3 regions of the Aureimonas phyllosphaerae genome follow, and region 3 is predicted to be linked to each of the others. Evidence: predicted binding sites of a transcription regulator. Region 3 holds the regulator's gene; each other region holds the start of a gene.

Region 1 (4,886 bases), 450 kb from region 3:
GGGGTGCCGAAGCGGTCGCGGATGGTCTCCTGCGGGTCGTCGGGAAGGGCGCTGACGAGGCGGTTTCCCAGCTCGTCAAGGAAGGGCTTGGAGCGGGCCTGCGCCACCCAGGGTGGCTGGTTGCCCGACTGCGGCGGCGTCAGCCAGTTGAAGAACACCATCGCGACGACGACGAGCAGCAGGCCACGGGCCGCGCCGAACAGGAAGCCGAGCGTGCGATCGATCGCACCGATGCGCGAGTCGATGATGAAGTCCGCGATCTTCAGCGTGATGAACGACACGACGATGAGCGTGCCGAAGAAGATGGCGGCGGCCGAGGCCACCAGCGCGATCTTCTCGTTGTGGATGTAGTTCGACATGAACGGCGTCAGCCGCTCGTAGAAGGCGTAGGCCGCCGCGGCGGCCGCGACCCAGCTCAGCACCGACAGGATCTCGCGGGAGAACCCGCGAACCATCGCCAGAAGCCCGGATACGAGCATGATGGCGATCAGGATCGCATCCAGCAGGGTGACGGTCATTCGTTTTCCGGTCTGGCTTCCATCGGGCGGCACGGCCGACGCCCGTTACCCGTGTCTTACACTGCGAAGACAGTGGAAAATCAAGTCTCCGATTGAAGCTGCCGCCCCGCGACCCGTGCCACGAGGTGCGGCAGGCTCTCGATCTCATGCGCCGCGACCTCCCGGTTCCGGGGAAGATCGGCGCTCGCAGAAGGCAGAACCGATTGGCGAAACCCGAGCTTTTCCGCCTCCTTCAGCCGCTGGCCCGCATGGGCGACGGGGCGCACGGAACCGGACAGACTGATCTCACCGAAATAGACGCAGTCCGTCGGAAGCGGCTGGCCAGATAGCGACGAGACGAGCGCCGCCGCGACGGCGAGATCGGCCGCCGGCTCCTGGATGCGATATCCACCGGCGACGTTGAGGTAGACGTCGTGCTGCCCGAGCCGCACGCCGCAATGGGCTTCCAGCACGGCCAGCACCATGGCGAGCCGGGGTTGGTCCCATCCGAGGACCGAGCGGCGGGGCGTACCGAGCGTCGAGGGCGCGACGAGCGCCTGGATCTCGACCAGCACCGGCCGCGTGCCTTCCATGCCGGCGAAGACGGCGGCGCCCGGCGCCTGCTCGTTTCGCTCGCCGAGAAAGAGTTCGGACGGGTTCTGGACCTCGCGCAGGCCGATGTCGCTCATCTCGAAGACGCCGATCTCGTCCGTTGGCCCGAAGCGATTCTTGACCGTGCGCAGGATGCGGTAGTGGTGTCCGCCTTCGCCCTCGAAGTAGAGAACGGCGTCCACCATGTGCTCGACGACGCGAGGCCCCGCGATCTGGCCCTCCTTCGTCACGTGGCCAACCAAGATCACCGCCGCGCCGCTCGACTTCGCATAGCGGATCAGCGCCTGGCTGCCGGCGCGGACCTGCGTCACCGTGCCGGGCGCCGACTCGGCCATGTCGGTCCAGACCGTCTGGATCGAGTCGATGATGACGAGATCGGGTCGCTTGTCCTGTCCGAGCGTCGCGAGAATGTCCTCGATGTTGGTCTCGGCCATCAGCTGGACGCTGGTATCGGCGGCCTTCAGGCGTTGGGCGCGCAGGCGCACCTGCGCCACCGCCTCCTCACCCGAAACGTAGATCACCTTGTGCCCGCCGCGCGCGAGCGCCGCGGCCGCCTGCATCAAGAGCGTCGACTTGCCGATACCGGGATCGCCGCCGACGAGGAGGGCCGATCCGCGCACGAAGCCGCCGCCGGTTACCCGGTCGAGCTCTGCGATGCCCGAGACGATGCGCGGTGCCTCCTCGGTCTCGCCCGACAGCGGCATGAGAGCCGCGGGACGCCCCTTGCGCTTGGAGCGCAACGGCCCGCCGCCGATCCCGTTGGTGTCGCTCTCCTCGACGATCGTGTTCCACTCGCCGCAGGCTTCGCACTTGCCTTGCCAGCGGGTGAACACCGAACCGCAGTTCTGGCAGATGAAGGTGGTCTTGGTCTTGGCCATGGGTACCGCGATGTGATCGACGCCCTGTAGATGGCATGAGAACAAACGGGAAACAAGGATTCCGGCGTCACGGCGCGTGCAAGGGGCCGCGTCGTTCACAGTGCATGGCTGCATCGCTTGTCGCGCAAGGAACGGTCTCGGAAGGGGGGCCGTTCTGACACGGTCCACGGAAGAGCCGCAACCGGCGCCGGAGTATGCGATGACCACGATCTCTCAACTGATGATTCAGACCCTCGCCGAGGCGGGCGTCAAACGGATATGGGGGGTCACCGGCGACAGCCTGAACGCACTGACCGCCGCACAGGCGAAGGACGGCCGCATCGACTTCCTCCACGTGCGCCACGAGGAGGCCGCCGCCTTCGCTGCGGGTGCGGAGGCGGCCGCGACGGGCAGCCTTGCGGTCTGCGCTGGCAGCTGCGGACCCGGCAATCTCCACCTCATCAACGGCCTCTACGACTGCCAGCGCAATCACGTACCGGTGCTTGCCATCGCCGCACAGATTCCGTCGAGCGAGATCGGCCTCGGCTACTTTCAGGAGACCCATCCCACCGAACTCTTTCGCGAGTGCAGCCATTTCTGCGAACTGGTCAGCAACCCTCGCCAGATGCCGGAAGTGCTGCACCGCGCGATGCGCACGGCGATCGCCCGCAAGGGCGTGGCGGTGATCGTGCTGCCCGGCGACGTATCGATGCTGGACATCGAAGGCGACGTGCCCGCGTTCGCCGCGCCGATTTTCGCGCGCCGTCTGCCGGACGATGCGGCGGTGGCGCAGGCGGCCGGGATCATCAATCTCTCGAAGCGGGTGACGATTCTCGCAGGCGCCGGTACGGCCGGGGCGCATGATGCGGTCGTCGCTCTCGCCGACCGGCTGGCCGCGCCGATCGTCCACGCCTATCGCGGCAAGGAGCACATGGAATGGAACAACCCGTTCGACGTCGGCATGACCGGCCTCATCGGGTTCTCGTCGGGCTACCATGCGCTGATGGAGTGCGACGTGCTCCTGATGCTCGGCACCGACTTTCCCTATCGCAACTTCTACCCGAAGGGCGCCAAGGTCATTCAGGTCGATACGGACCCGTCGGCGCTAGGCCGACGCGTTCCCCTCGATCTCGCGGTCGAGGCCGATGCTGGGGAGTTTGCTTCTGCGCTGGCCGGCAGGATCGCCGCCGGCCGCGACCGGACGTTCCTCGAAGCCGCGCTCGCCCACTATCGAAAGGCGCGCGAGGGACTGGACGACCTCGCCACGCCGCGCGGGGCGGGCAAGCCGTTGCACCCACAATATGTCGCACGGCTCGTCAGCGAGCTCGTCAGCGATGATGCCATCGTTACAGCCGACGTCGGGACGCCGTCGGTCTGGGCCGCGCGCTATCTGAAGATGAACGGCCGCCGCCGCCTGATCGGCTCGTTCAATCATGGTTCGATGGCCAACGCTCTGCCACAGGCGCTCGGCGCGCAGGCGGCCTTCCCGGATCGGCAGGTCGTATCCCTGTCGGGCGATGGCGGGCTGGCGATGCTCATGGGCGAACTGCTGACGGCGGTCCAGATGAAGCTGCCGGTGAAGATCGTCGTCTTCAACAACGGCTCCCTCGGTTTCGTCGAGATGGAGCAGAAAGCGGCGGGCTACCTGCCGACCTATGTCGATCTGCAGAACCCGGATTTTGCGGCCATGGCGCAGACGATCGGCCTGCGCGGCATCCGCGTGTCGGACTCGGAGGCGTTGGAGCCGGCGCTGCGCGAAGCCTTCGCGCACGACGGACCCGCCCTCGTCGACGTCGTGACGGCACGGCAGGAACTCTCGTTGCCGCCAAAGATACAGGCGGAGCAGGCGAAAGGGTTCAGCCTCTACATGCTCCGCGCGATCATGTCCGGGCGAGGCGACGAGGTCGTCGAACTCGCCACGACGAACCTACTTCGCTGACCGAACACGCCGCCTGCAACAAGGGTCGCGGGCAGCCCGACTACTCGTAGCGCTCCGGCAGGTGGCTCTCCTCGGCGAGATCGGTGAAGCGCGTGAACTCGGCCTGGAAGGCCAGCTGCGCCGCGCCCGTCGGTCCGTGGCGCTGCTTGGCGATGATCACCTCGGCCTTGCCGCGCGCCTCGTTCATTTCCTGCTGCCACTTCATGTGCTCGTCGGTGCCGAGCTTCGGCTCCTTGGCCTGCAGGTAGTATTCCTCGCGATACACGAACATCACCACGTCGGCGTCCTGCTCGATCGAACCGGACTCGCGAAGATCGGACAGCTGGGGGCGCTTGTCGTCGCGGTTTTCGACCTGACGCGACAGCTGCGACAGGGCGATGATCGGGACGTGGAGTTCCTTCGCCAGAGCCTTCAGGCCGGTCGTGATCTCGGTGATCTCCTGCACGCGGTTGCCGGCGGTCTTGGCCGAGCCCTGCATCAGCTGCACGTAGTCGATCACCATCACGTCGAGCCCGCGCTGACGCTTGAGCCGCCGGGCGCGCGCGGCGAGCTGGGCGATCGAGATACCACCCGTCTGGTCGATATAAAGCGGCGCCTTCTGCATCATTTCGGTGCAGGCGACGAGCTTGGAATATTCGGCGTCGGTGATCGAGCCGCGCCGGATCTTCGACGACGAGACCTCCGACTGCTCGGAGATGATACGCGTCGCCAGCTGTTCGGCCGACATTTCCAGCGAGAAGAACCCGACGACGCCGCCGTTCGCCGCCTTGAACGAGCCGTCGGCCTGTTCGGCTGGCTCGTAGGCCGCCGCGATGTTGAAGGCGATGTTGGTGACAAGCGACGTCTTGCCCATCGCGGGACGGCCCGCGAGGATGATGAGATCCGAGTGCTGCAGGCCGCCGAGGCGTCGATCGAGCTCTCGGATGCCGGTCGAGATGCCCGACAGGCCGCCGTCCCGATCCTTGGCTGCGCCCGCCATCT
Region 2 (4,886 bases), 1.9 Mb from region 3:
ATCCGCGACGTCAAGGTCGGTCCGGACGGGGCGGTCTATGCCGTGACCGAGACGCGGGGCGGCGGCGGCTCGACGATCGTGCGGCTGACCAAGGCCTGATCCCCGCAAGGGAGCGCCGAGACGATGGCCCGGAACCGCGGCAGCCGGTTCCGGGCCATCGTCGTTTCGCGGCGGTCAGAGCGCGAGGGGCCAGCCGCCCTCGCGCATCTCCAGAATGCGAACGGGGTCGCCGACGCGAAGCGTGCCGGCGCCCTGTACCACGGCGTTCCAGCCGAACAGGACGCCCGGCGCGCGCTGGACGCCGGAGCGGCGGAAGCGCCCGAGCGTCGCGAGCGGCTCCTTGCCCGTGCGCCGGCCCTCGTCCTGATCGACGGTCGTCACCGCGCAGCGCGCGCAGGGTTTCACGAGATCGAGCACCACGTCGCCGACCGCGATCTGCGCCCAGCCGTCCTCGGCGAAGGGCTCGGTGCCGTCGATCACGACGTTGGGTCGGAAGCGGCCCATCGGCACGGCCTCGCCGCCCGCGGCGACGATCCGCCGGTTGAGATCGCGCAGCGAGGCCGTGGTGGCGACCAGCAGCGGGAAGCCGTCGGCAAAGCCGACCGGATGATCCTCGGCGGTCCAGTCGCGCGAGACGGTGCGCTGCGAGTGCGCGTCGAAATGGACGAGCCGCACGGGGAGGCCGAGCCAGCGCGACAGGGCGGCATCGGTGTCCGCGCCGGCGGCGGCGGCGTCCACGGTGTCGCTCCAGACGGTGACCGTCACGCGCTCCTCGCCGTCCGGCGTCGCCACGAAGCGCTCGCCGCCGTCCGACCCGCCGATGCCGGGAAACGACAGGTGCAGCCCGTCCTCGTCGGGCTCGGCGTCGAGGAGCGCGAGCGGCGGATGCTCGCGCTGCGACAGGAAGCGCCCCGTGGCATCGACCAGCATCCAGCGCCGGTCGCCCCGGAGCCCCATCGGCTCGAGCCGCACGCTCGCGGGATGGCGGGCGCGCCCGCCCTTGACCGGATGGATGGCGAGCGTCGAGACCTGCATCGGTCGTCCCTTTTCTTCCGGAATGCCGTTTCAGTCGGTCGCCGCTTCCAGTGCTTCCATGTCGTCGTCCGACAGGCCGAAATGGTGCCCGATCTCGTGGATCAGAACATGGGCGACCAGCGTGCCGAGGCTTTCCTCATGCTCCGCCCAATAGTCGAGGATCGGGCGGCGGTACAGGAGGATGCGGTTGGGCATCTCACCGGTCTGGGGCGTGCCGAGCGCGCCGACGGCGCGGCCCTCGAAGAGGCCGAGAATGTCGAAGGGGCTTTCGAGGCCCATCTCCTCCACCACCTCGTCCTCGGGAAAGTCGGCGACGTGGAAGCGGATCTCGCCCGACAGGGCGCGGAATTCCGACGGCAGCGCGGCATAGGCCTCGATCGCCAGCGCCTCGATCTCCTCGAGGCTCGGCGACAGCCTTCGCGCCCAGTCGCCGGTCTGGTCCCTTTGGCCCATGCGGCTCTCCTCCCTGGCGGTTCCCATCCGTAGCCCCCCGCGTCTTAAGCCATCGCGCCCTGGAGCACCACGACCTTGGTGCCGTCGAGGACGCGGCGATGGAGGTCGATCACATCCTGGTTGAGAAGCCGTATGCAGCCCGACGAGACGGACTGGCCGATCGACCAGTCCTCGTTGGTGCCGTGGATGCGGTAGAGCGTGTCCTCGCCGCCCCGGAAGAGGTAGAGCGCCCGCGCGCCGAGCGGGTTGGTAGGCCCCGGCTCCATGCCCGCGCCGAGGTGGCCGTAGCGGGCGGGCTCGCGCGCCATCATCGCGTCGGTCGGGCGCCAGCGCGGCCAGGCGCGCTTGTACTGGACCCGCGCCTCGCCCTCGAAGGCAAGACCCGCCTTGCCGACGCCGATCCCGTAACGCAGCGCCCGGTCGCCCTCCATCTGAAGGTAGAGGAAGCGCGCGGGCGTATCGACGATCAGCGTCCCGGGGATTTCGCCGCTCCGGTAGGCGACCTCCTGCCGGTAGAAGCGCGGGTCGATCTTCGTCAGGTCGGGAGCGGGAACCGGGAAGGGCTCGCCTGTCACCGGCGCGTACATGGCAAGATAGTAGGGATCGACGACACGTCTGGGCGCAGCGGGCGCCACGTCGCCGAGGCGTCCTGACACGCAGCCGGCCAGAAACAGCGGCGCGCCGGCAAGGAGGGATCGACGGGTCAGGGGCATGGGCGGGCGTCTTCGGATTGGTGACAACGGGTGGAGGGCTCCTCCTGCCTGTCGGTCACGCCACACCGCAACGCCGCATCGCTGGTCCTGACGCGATCGTGACAGCGTGACGCCGGGCCCAAGAGGCGGCTGCCGTCGTCCACCGGAATTCGTTCCCTATCAACAGGAAAATAATCTTGGCCGCCGTCTCCTTGACTCCGGGGGGCGACTCGGAAATTTCCTAGAACATATGAGGAACACGAAGGCGGCCATGAACCCATCCGCCGATGGAGACCGGCATGACCTGGACCACTGGACCGCGACGACGACCGGGCCTAGAGCCCGTAGATACCCCGGATGAAAGGCGTCCCGCAACCGACGCGACAGAGGACGCTGGGGTGGGGCCGGGCGGTGAGCCCGACCGCGCACGCGCCGCGACGCTTTCGGCGCTGCGCCAGGCGATTGGGCGGATCGAAGGGGCGCCGTTCGCGCGCGGCGTGCCGGATGGCGAGGACGAAAAACCCAATGACGACGATCGTCTGGCGCTGGGCGCGCCGGCCTTCGACGCCGCGCTCGGAGGCGGGCTGCCGCGCGCGGGGCTGGTGGAGGCGCGCACGCTCGCCATGCGCGACGGCGGGGCAGGCGTCGGCTTCGCGCTGGCGCTCGGCATCCGCCTCGGCGCCTCAGCGCGCCGTCCGCTCCTCTGGATCGCGGCGGCCGACGCGCTCGCCGAGGGCGGCATGCCCTATCGCGAGGGGCTCGCCCATTTCGGTCTCGACCCCGATGCCCTGGTCGTGGTGCGCGCCCGGCGCATCGTGGATGCGGCCTGGGCGGGCGAGGAAGCCGCGCGTTCGGGCGCCGCCGCGCTGGTCGTGGTCGAACTGCGCGGCAATCCGACGCTTCTCGGGCTGGAGGGCACGCGGCGCCTCCACACCCGCGCCCGGGAGGCGGGCGGCGCGGTGATGCTCTTGCGCCAGGGCGGCGAGCCGGAAGCCACCGCCGCCCCCGTCCGCCTGCTGGTCGAGCCGGTGCGCGCCGCCCCCGTGCCGGGGCTGGAATTGCTGCCCTTGATCGGCCGCCCCCGTTTTTCCCTGGCGCTTGAAAAGGCGCGGGGACTGTCGCCCCGAACGCTCTGCCTGGAGTGGGATCCCCATGACCGACGCTTCCTCGACCACGACCCCCTCGTCCGTGCGGCCGGGCGAATTCCTGGCGATCCGGCTGACGCGGCTGCCCAGCGACCGGATCCGGCGCGAGGAACTGGGGCGCTCGTGGCGCTGCGGTCCCTTCGCGGCGGCGCGGCGGGGGAGGATGCCGCGCACCGACGCTTCGGCGCGGCCTGACCTCCTGCCGGTGCCGCTCGGTGCGGGCAACGGGCATCGCCCGCCGGACGCGGGCAGGGGATACACCCCGCCGGACGCGGGCAGGGGACATACTCCGTCTGATGCGGGGCAGCGGGCGGACAGGCCGGACGCCGACATCCCGCCGCTCGCCCTCTTCGCGCGCGAAGACCGGGCCGAGCGGATCGTGTCCTCGTGCGAGCGCGCCGAGGCGCTCGGCCTCGTACCCGGCCTCGGCCTTGCGGAAGCGCGCGCCCGCTTTCCCCACGTGGACTACCGGCCGGCCGACGCGGCGGCCGACCGGCGCCTCCTCGACGCGGTGGCAGACTGGTGCGACCGCTACACGCCCCTCGTCGCCCTCGACGGTGCCGACGGCCTCGTTCTCGATCTGACGGGCGCGTCCCACCTCTTCGGCGGAGCGGGCGCTCTCCGAGACGATCTCGTCTCTCGGCTGGAGCGCCAGGGCTTTGCGGTCGAGGCAGCGGTCGCCGCCCATCCCGGCACGGCGCGCGCCTGCGTCGGCGTGGCCGGGGCGGCGCGCCTCGTGGCGAGCGGAGACGAGCGCGCCGCCGTGGAGGGCCTGCCCGTGGGAAGCGGCCTGCGGCTCGACACGGAGACCGCCGCACGGCTCCACCGGCTCGGCCTTCGCCGGGTGCGCGATCTCCTTGCGCTGCCGCGCGCTGCCCTCCACCGCCGCTTCGGCCCCGACATCGCCCGCCGGCTGGACGAGGCGACGGGCGCCGCCCGCCGTCCGATCGAGCCGCGCCGGGCGGTCGCGCTCCTCATCCGCGAGCGCCGCCTGTTCGAGCCGGTGAGCTTGCCCGAAGACATCCTGCGCATCGCGACCCACCTGGCCGCCCGGCTGTGCGAGACCTTGGCCGAGCGCGGCGAGGGCCTGCGCGAGGCGGAGCTCGCGCTGTTTCGCGTCGACGGGCATGTCGAGCGCCTCCTGGTGCGCTCGGGGGCCCCGTTGCGCGATCCCGCCCGGATCGCGCGTCTCTTCGCCGAGCGGCTGAAGGCCTGCGGGGACGAGATCGACGCCGGCTTCGGCTTCGACCTCCTGCGCCTGTCGGTTCTGGCGGCGGATGCGATGGCGGACCGGCAGGAGGACCTCGAGGACGCGGGCGCGCGGCCCGCCGAGGAACTCGGCGCGCTGATCGATCGCTTGGGGACGCGGCTCGGCGAGGCGGCGGTGTTCGCCTTGGCGCCCGAGGACCGGCACCGGCCGGAGGCCGCGCAGCGGCGCGTCGCCCCGATCGGGACGGGCGGTTCCGGCGTGGAGGCCGATCTCGCGCCGCGCCCCTTGCGCCTCTTCGCCCGGCCGGAAGCGGTGGAGGCGACGGCCGAGGTGCCGGACGGGCCGATCCGC
Region 3 (4,886 bases):
AACCTGCGAACCTTTGCGGTCGATCTCGCTGTGAGCGAGAGGCTGGCGGGCATGGTGGGTAGCGACCGGATTTTGGTGGGCGAGAGCGGCATCGGTGGCCACGAGGATTGCCGTCGGCTGCATCGCTCGGGAATTTCCACCTTCCTGATCGGCGAGAGCCTGATGCGACAGGCGGACGTCGAGGGTGCCACGCAGGCGCTTCTGACGGGCGCTGCGGCATGAGCGGCGATCGCCTGACCCATCTGGACGAAGCCGGCAACGCGGCGATGGTCGATGTCGGCGCGAAGGATGCGACAGTCCGCGAAGCCACCGCCGAAGGGTTGGTGCTGATGGCGGCCGAGACGCTGGACATGATCCGCTCCGGCTCGGCAAAGAAGGGCGATGTTCTCTCGATCGCGCGCATCGCCGGCATCATGGCGGCCAAGCGCACGCACGAACTCATTCCCCTCTGCCATCAGCTGCTGCTCGAGAAGGTGTCCGTCGATCTGGAGATTCAGGCAGCGCTTCCCGGCATCCGCGTTACGGCGAGCGCACGCGTGACCGGCAAGACCGGCATCGAGATGGAGGCGCTTACCGCTGTCTCCATAGCGTGCCTCACGATCTACGACATGGCCAAGGCCGTCGATCGGGGCATGTCGATCACGGCCATCCGTCTCATCGAGAAGACGGGCGGGCGTTCGGGACACTGGTCGGCCTCATGACGCTGGTTCCGTTCGACGAGGCCGTTGAACGGCTGCTTCGCAATGTCAGCCCTGTCGACGGTATCGAAGCCATCGCGATCGAAGACGCGTGTGGACGCGTCCTACCCGCCGACCTCCACGCGCGCCGAACCCAACCTGCGTTCGATGCTTCCGCGATGGATGGGTACGCGGTGCGTGCGGCGGACCTGACCGGCCCCTCTCCGGTTCTGAAGGTCGTCGGGGAATCGGCGGCGGGGCATGCCTTCTCCGGCAGTCTGTCGACGGACGAGGCGGTGCGCATCTTCACCGGCGCGCCGGTCCCCGATGGTGCGGATGCAGTGGTCATTCAGGAGAATACGGATCGACCCGCTGAGTCTAAGGTCCGCATTCTGGAACGCGTCGAGCCCGGGGCGCACATTCGCCGCGCTGGCAACGATTTCCGCCTCTCCGACGTCCTCGCGCCAGCCGCGTCCCGGCTGACACCCGCTGCCTGCGCCCTCGCGGCAAGCGGCGGCTATGGAACGATCGAAGTCCGGCGACGGGTGCGTGTCGCCATCGCGGCCACGGGCGACGAACTGGTTCCTCCGGGCACGCCGGCGGGACCCTCGCAGACCGTCGCATCCAACACGCTGGCCATCTCGATGATCGTTCGCGTGATCGGTGGCTCTGTCATCGACCTCGGGATCATCCCCGATCGCCGGGACGATCTCGCGTCGGCCATCGAGCGGGCCCAGAACGCAAGGGCCGACATCCTGGTGACCGTCGGCGGCGCATCGGTGGGCGACCACGATCTCGTCGGACCGGTCCTCACCGAAGCCGGTGCCACGCTCGATTTCTGGCGGGTCGCAATGCGGCCGGGAAAACCGTTGATGGCTGGCTCGCTGGGCCCTATGCGCATCCTTGGTCTACCGGGAAACCCAGCGTCCAGCCTCGTCACCGCCGAACTGTTCCTGCGCCCGCTGATCGAGAAACTGTCCGGCGCCGCTCCCGTCAGTCGCCGGAGACGCGGCATCCTTGGGCTCGACGTCAAGGCCAACGACAAGCGGACGGACTTCCTGCGCGCCCACATCCAAATCGACCCCGCCGGCTCGCCATGCCGCGTCGTGCCGCTGCCTCGGCAGGACTCCTCGCTTCTCTCGGTTTTCGCGCGTGCCGACGCTCTCCTCGTTCGCCCGGCCTTCGCGCCGGCTGCCGTCGCAGGCGAGCCGTGCGAGTACGTTATGCTGACCACCGGATGATCCTTGCAGAACACAAACGGAACAGCTAGGTTTGTTCAGGTTTTGTTTCGAGGAATCGTCCCATGCTGACGCGCAAGCAGCACGAGCTTCTGATGTTCATTCATGAGCGTCTGCAATCGGTGGGCGTCCCTCCGTCCTTCGACGAGATGAAGGACGCCTTGGATCTCCGTTCGAAGTCCGGCATCCACCGCTTGATCACGGCGCTCGAGGAGCGCGGCTTCATCCGGCGCCTACCAAATCGGGCGCGGGCGCTGGAGGTGGTGAAGCTGCCGGAGTCCGCAGCCAAGGCGGCGGCCGCGCCGCCTGCCTCCCGTCCGTCCAACGTGGAGCCCTTGTTCAAGACACCGCGAGCCGTCGAACGCGACGTTTCCTCCGTGCCGGTCATGGGCCGCATCGCAGCCGGTGTTCCGATCTCGGCCATTCAGCAGAACACGCACGACATCGTCGTGCCGCCCGAGATGCTTGGATCCGGCGAACATTACGCGCTGGAGGTCAAGGGCGACTCGATGATCGAAGCCGGCATCCTGGATGGGGATACCGTCGTGATTCAGCGCAGCGAGTCGGCGAGCGCTGGAGAAATCGTGGTCGCGCTCGTCGATGATGAGGAAGCCACGCTGAAACGATTTCGCCGCAAGGGCGGCATGGTGGCGCTCGAGGCCGCCAATCCGGCTTACGAGACGCGTCTGCTGGGCGCTGATCGGGTCAAGGTCCAGGGGAAACTGGTGGGGCTGATCCGGCGCTATCACTGACAGCGCGACGATCCTCGGCGCGGCCTGTCGTTTCGGCCGTCGCGCTGTCCGATTTGCGCCAGTACTCAGGCCATGCCGCGAAGCGATGGCGGTTCCAGGCCTGCGGCTCGGTCGGTATGGAGTGGCGCATTTCGATCGTTGCGTCAGAGGCGCGGGAGATCGCGAGAGAGCCGGTTCGGCGCAGGGTCCTCAACGTGACCAGTCGGGCATCGCCGGTCCGGCAGGCGTTCGCCCGGACAGCCCGCGCCATGATGGCGATATCGCTGTCGCGGCAGACGTCGTCGAGCTTCTGATAATCATCGCTCCACGCGATCCGCAGTCCGGACCGGGTTAGTCCGCGACAGATGCCGTCTTCGCATCGGAATGCTCCGGCGCTGGAAAGATTGGACGTCACGGCGCCGTCCGTCGTTGGGGCGGACACCAAGCTAGTCCGGCTGTGACTTGCCCGCTGTCCCGGCTCGGTTTGCAACGCGCGTCGCCACTGGTCCCAGACGAAGGTGGATGGTCGTGGCTGGACGGAGTGCAGTTGCCCGTCCCTATCGATCAAAGCGAGTTCGCGACCGTCCTCGAAGAGCAAGAGCTCCGGAGCAGGTCCGGGACGCAAGAGCGCAAAGCCGATGGCAATCGGCGCAAGCGCGAACCAGCGAAGTCCGCTGGCGGAAAAGGAGACGATGAGGATCGCGGCCGAAAAGCAGATGAGTGCTGGGCCGCTGATCAGGCCGGTCGGATAGTCCGGAAACGCGTCGGCGAGATAGGCAGCCAGGGCGAAGACGAGGTCGAGGCCCCACCCCATCGCCTTGAGGGGAAGAACGTGAAGGCCGAACGGCATGGCCAGCACGGCCAGCATCGCAAACGGCATGATCCAAAAGCTGAAGAAAGGCGTCGCCACGATGTTGGCGATGAGCGAGAACGGAGCGCCGCGCTGGAAGTGGTAGATCGCGTACGGCGCGGTAGCGGCGCCGGCAATCAGCGACGACATCGCCATCCCCAGAAGAATGAGGCTCAGCCATCGGATCGACAGGCCTTCCCTACGCTGGCCCTCGTTCCGCCGGGACTGCCATCGAGCGTAGGCGCCATATGCGCCGATCAATGCTGCCGTTGCCGCGAAGGACATCTGAAAGGTGGCTGTCGGTACGACATGAGGCGACAGCGCGATGACCACGACCGCAGCGATGCAGACGTTTCGCAGGGTCAGTGCAGGCTGATCGAGAAGCACCGCGCCCAGCATGACCGCGATCATGACGAAGGAGCGCTCCGTTGCGGCGTTGTCGCCGGCGAGAAGGAAGTAGAAGCCGGTCCCTACGAGGGCAACGACCGCCGCCAGTTTCTTGATCGGCCAACGGAGAGCCATCGGCACGACGGTCGCGAGGCCGAGGCGCGTGACGAGAAGGAAGAAACCGGCGACGAGCGCCATGTGAAAGCCGCTGATCGACAGCACATGCGCCAACCCCGTGACGCGCAGATCCTCGTTGATCTCCTCCGGGATTCCGGCTCGCTCCCCGGTCACGAGGGCCGAGGCGACCGCACCTGTCGCGCCCGGAAGGACGGCCCGAATTGTCTCCCCCATAGCAAGTCGCAGCGTCGCGATGCGGTCCGAGATCGACGGGTCGCGCAATGCGCCCGGTGGTGCCGGCGCGCCGAGCGAGAACCCGTAGGCGCCCAGCCCCCCGAAGTATGACCCGAAGGCGAAATCGTGCGCACCGGGATAGGCCGGCCCCGAAGGTGGACGCAGGCGCACGAGCCCTCGATAGGTCGAGCCGATGGGCAAGGGCTCGTGTCGGCTCGAAACAACGATCCGCGCGCGCTCCGGCGGTCGTGAGAGGACCGGGCGTTCTGTCGATTCGATTTCGACGATGTATCGATAGCGACCGCGGTCGTCCTGCTCCCGCGCCAACACCGGCCCGGCGATCCGCACCGTCGCCTCGCCCGAGAAAAGCGTCGTCTCGGTGCGGGCGCGCTCCGCGATACAGGCGGCGAAGCCCGCCGCAAGACCGAGCCCGACGACGCCGCCGACACGGAACGAGCGTGCCATTCCTGGCAGAGCGAGCGAAAGGGCACCGACGCCCGCGAGAAGCGCGATCGCCGCGAGACCCGGCTGGAACGTCGTTCGGTAAAACGTCGCCGCTGCTGCGATCATCGCGATCGGAAAGAGCGCGAACGCCGTGCGCGAACGCTCCTCCAGCGCGACCTGACGTGCCAGCCACGCGCGCATCGCGGCA

What was found. The regulator LexA, encoded in region 3, represses DNA repair genes until DNA is damaged. The targets are predictions, from matches to a motif close to TGTTCNNNNTGTGTTCNG.
Region 1: the regulator LexA is predicted to act here: its motif matches at 2,025-2,042, upstream of radA (DNA repair protein RadA).
Region 2: the regulator LexA is predicted to act here: its motif matches at 2,423-2,440, upstream of ACLNGM_RS02780 (ImuA family protein).

Annotation. Positions count from the first base shown of each region.
Region 1 is NZ_CP181348.1:2,947,408-2,952,293, forward strand. It holds gene ACLNGM_RS13955 (CvpA family protein) at 1-518, opposite strand, end outside; gene radA (DNA repair protein RadA) at 599-1,987, opposite strand; gene poxB (ubiquinone-dependent pyruvate dehydrogenase) at 2,187-3,905, shown strand; gene ACLNGM_RS13970 (replicative DNA helicase) at 3,946-4,886, opposite strand, start outside.
Region 2 is NZ_CP181348.1:618,833-623,718, reverse strand. It holds gene ACLNGM_RS02800 (PQQ-dependent sugar dehydrogenase) at 1-99, shown strand, start outside; gene ACLNGM_RS02795 (MOSC domain-containing protein) at 175-1,035, opposite strand; gene ACLNGM_RS02790 (metallopeptidase family protein) at 1,066-1,488, opposite strand; gene ACLNGM_RS02785 (L,D-transpeptidase) at 1,533-2,201, opposite strand; gene ACLNGM_RS02780 (ImuA family protein) at 2,579-3,520, shown strand; gene ACLNGM_RS02775 (Y-family DNA polymerase) at 3,489-4,886, shown strand, end outside.
Region 3 is NZ_CP181348.1:3,392,580-3,397,465, forward strand. It holds gene trpC (indole-3-glycerol phosphate synthase TrpC) at 1-222, shown strand, start outside; gene moaC (cyclic pyranopterin monophosphate synthase MoaC) at 219-701, shown strand; gene glp (gephyrin-like molybdotransferase Glp) at 698-1,918, shown strand; gene lexA (transcriptional repressor LexA) at 2,011-2,667, shown strand; gene ACLNGM_RS16185 (ComEC/Rec2 family competence protein) at 2,621-4,879, opposite strand.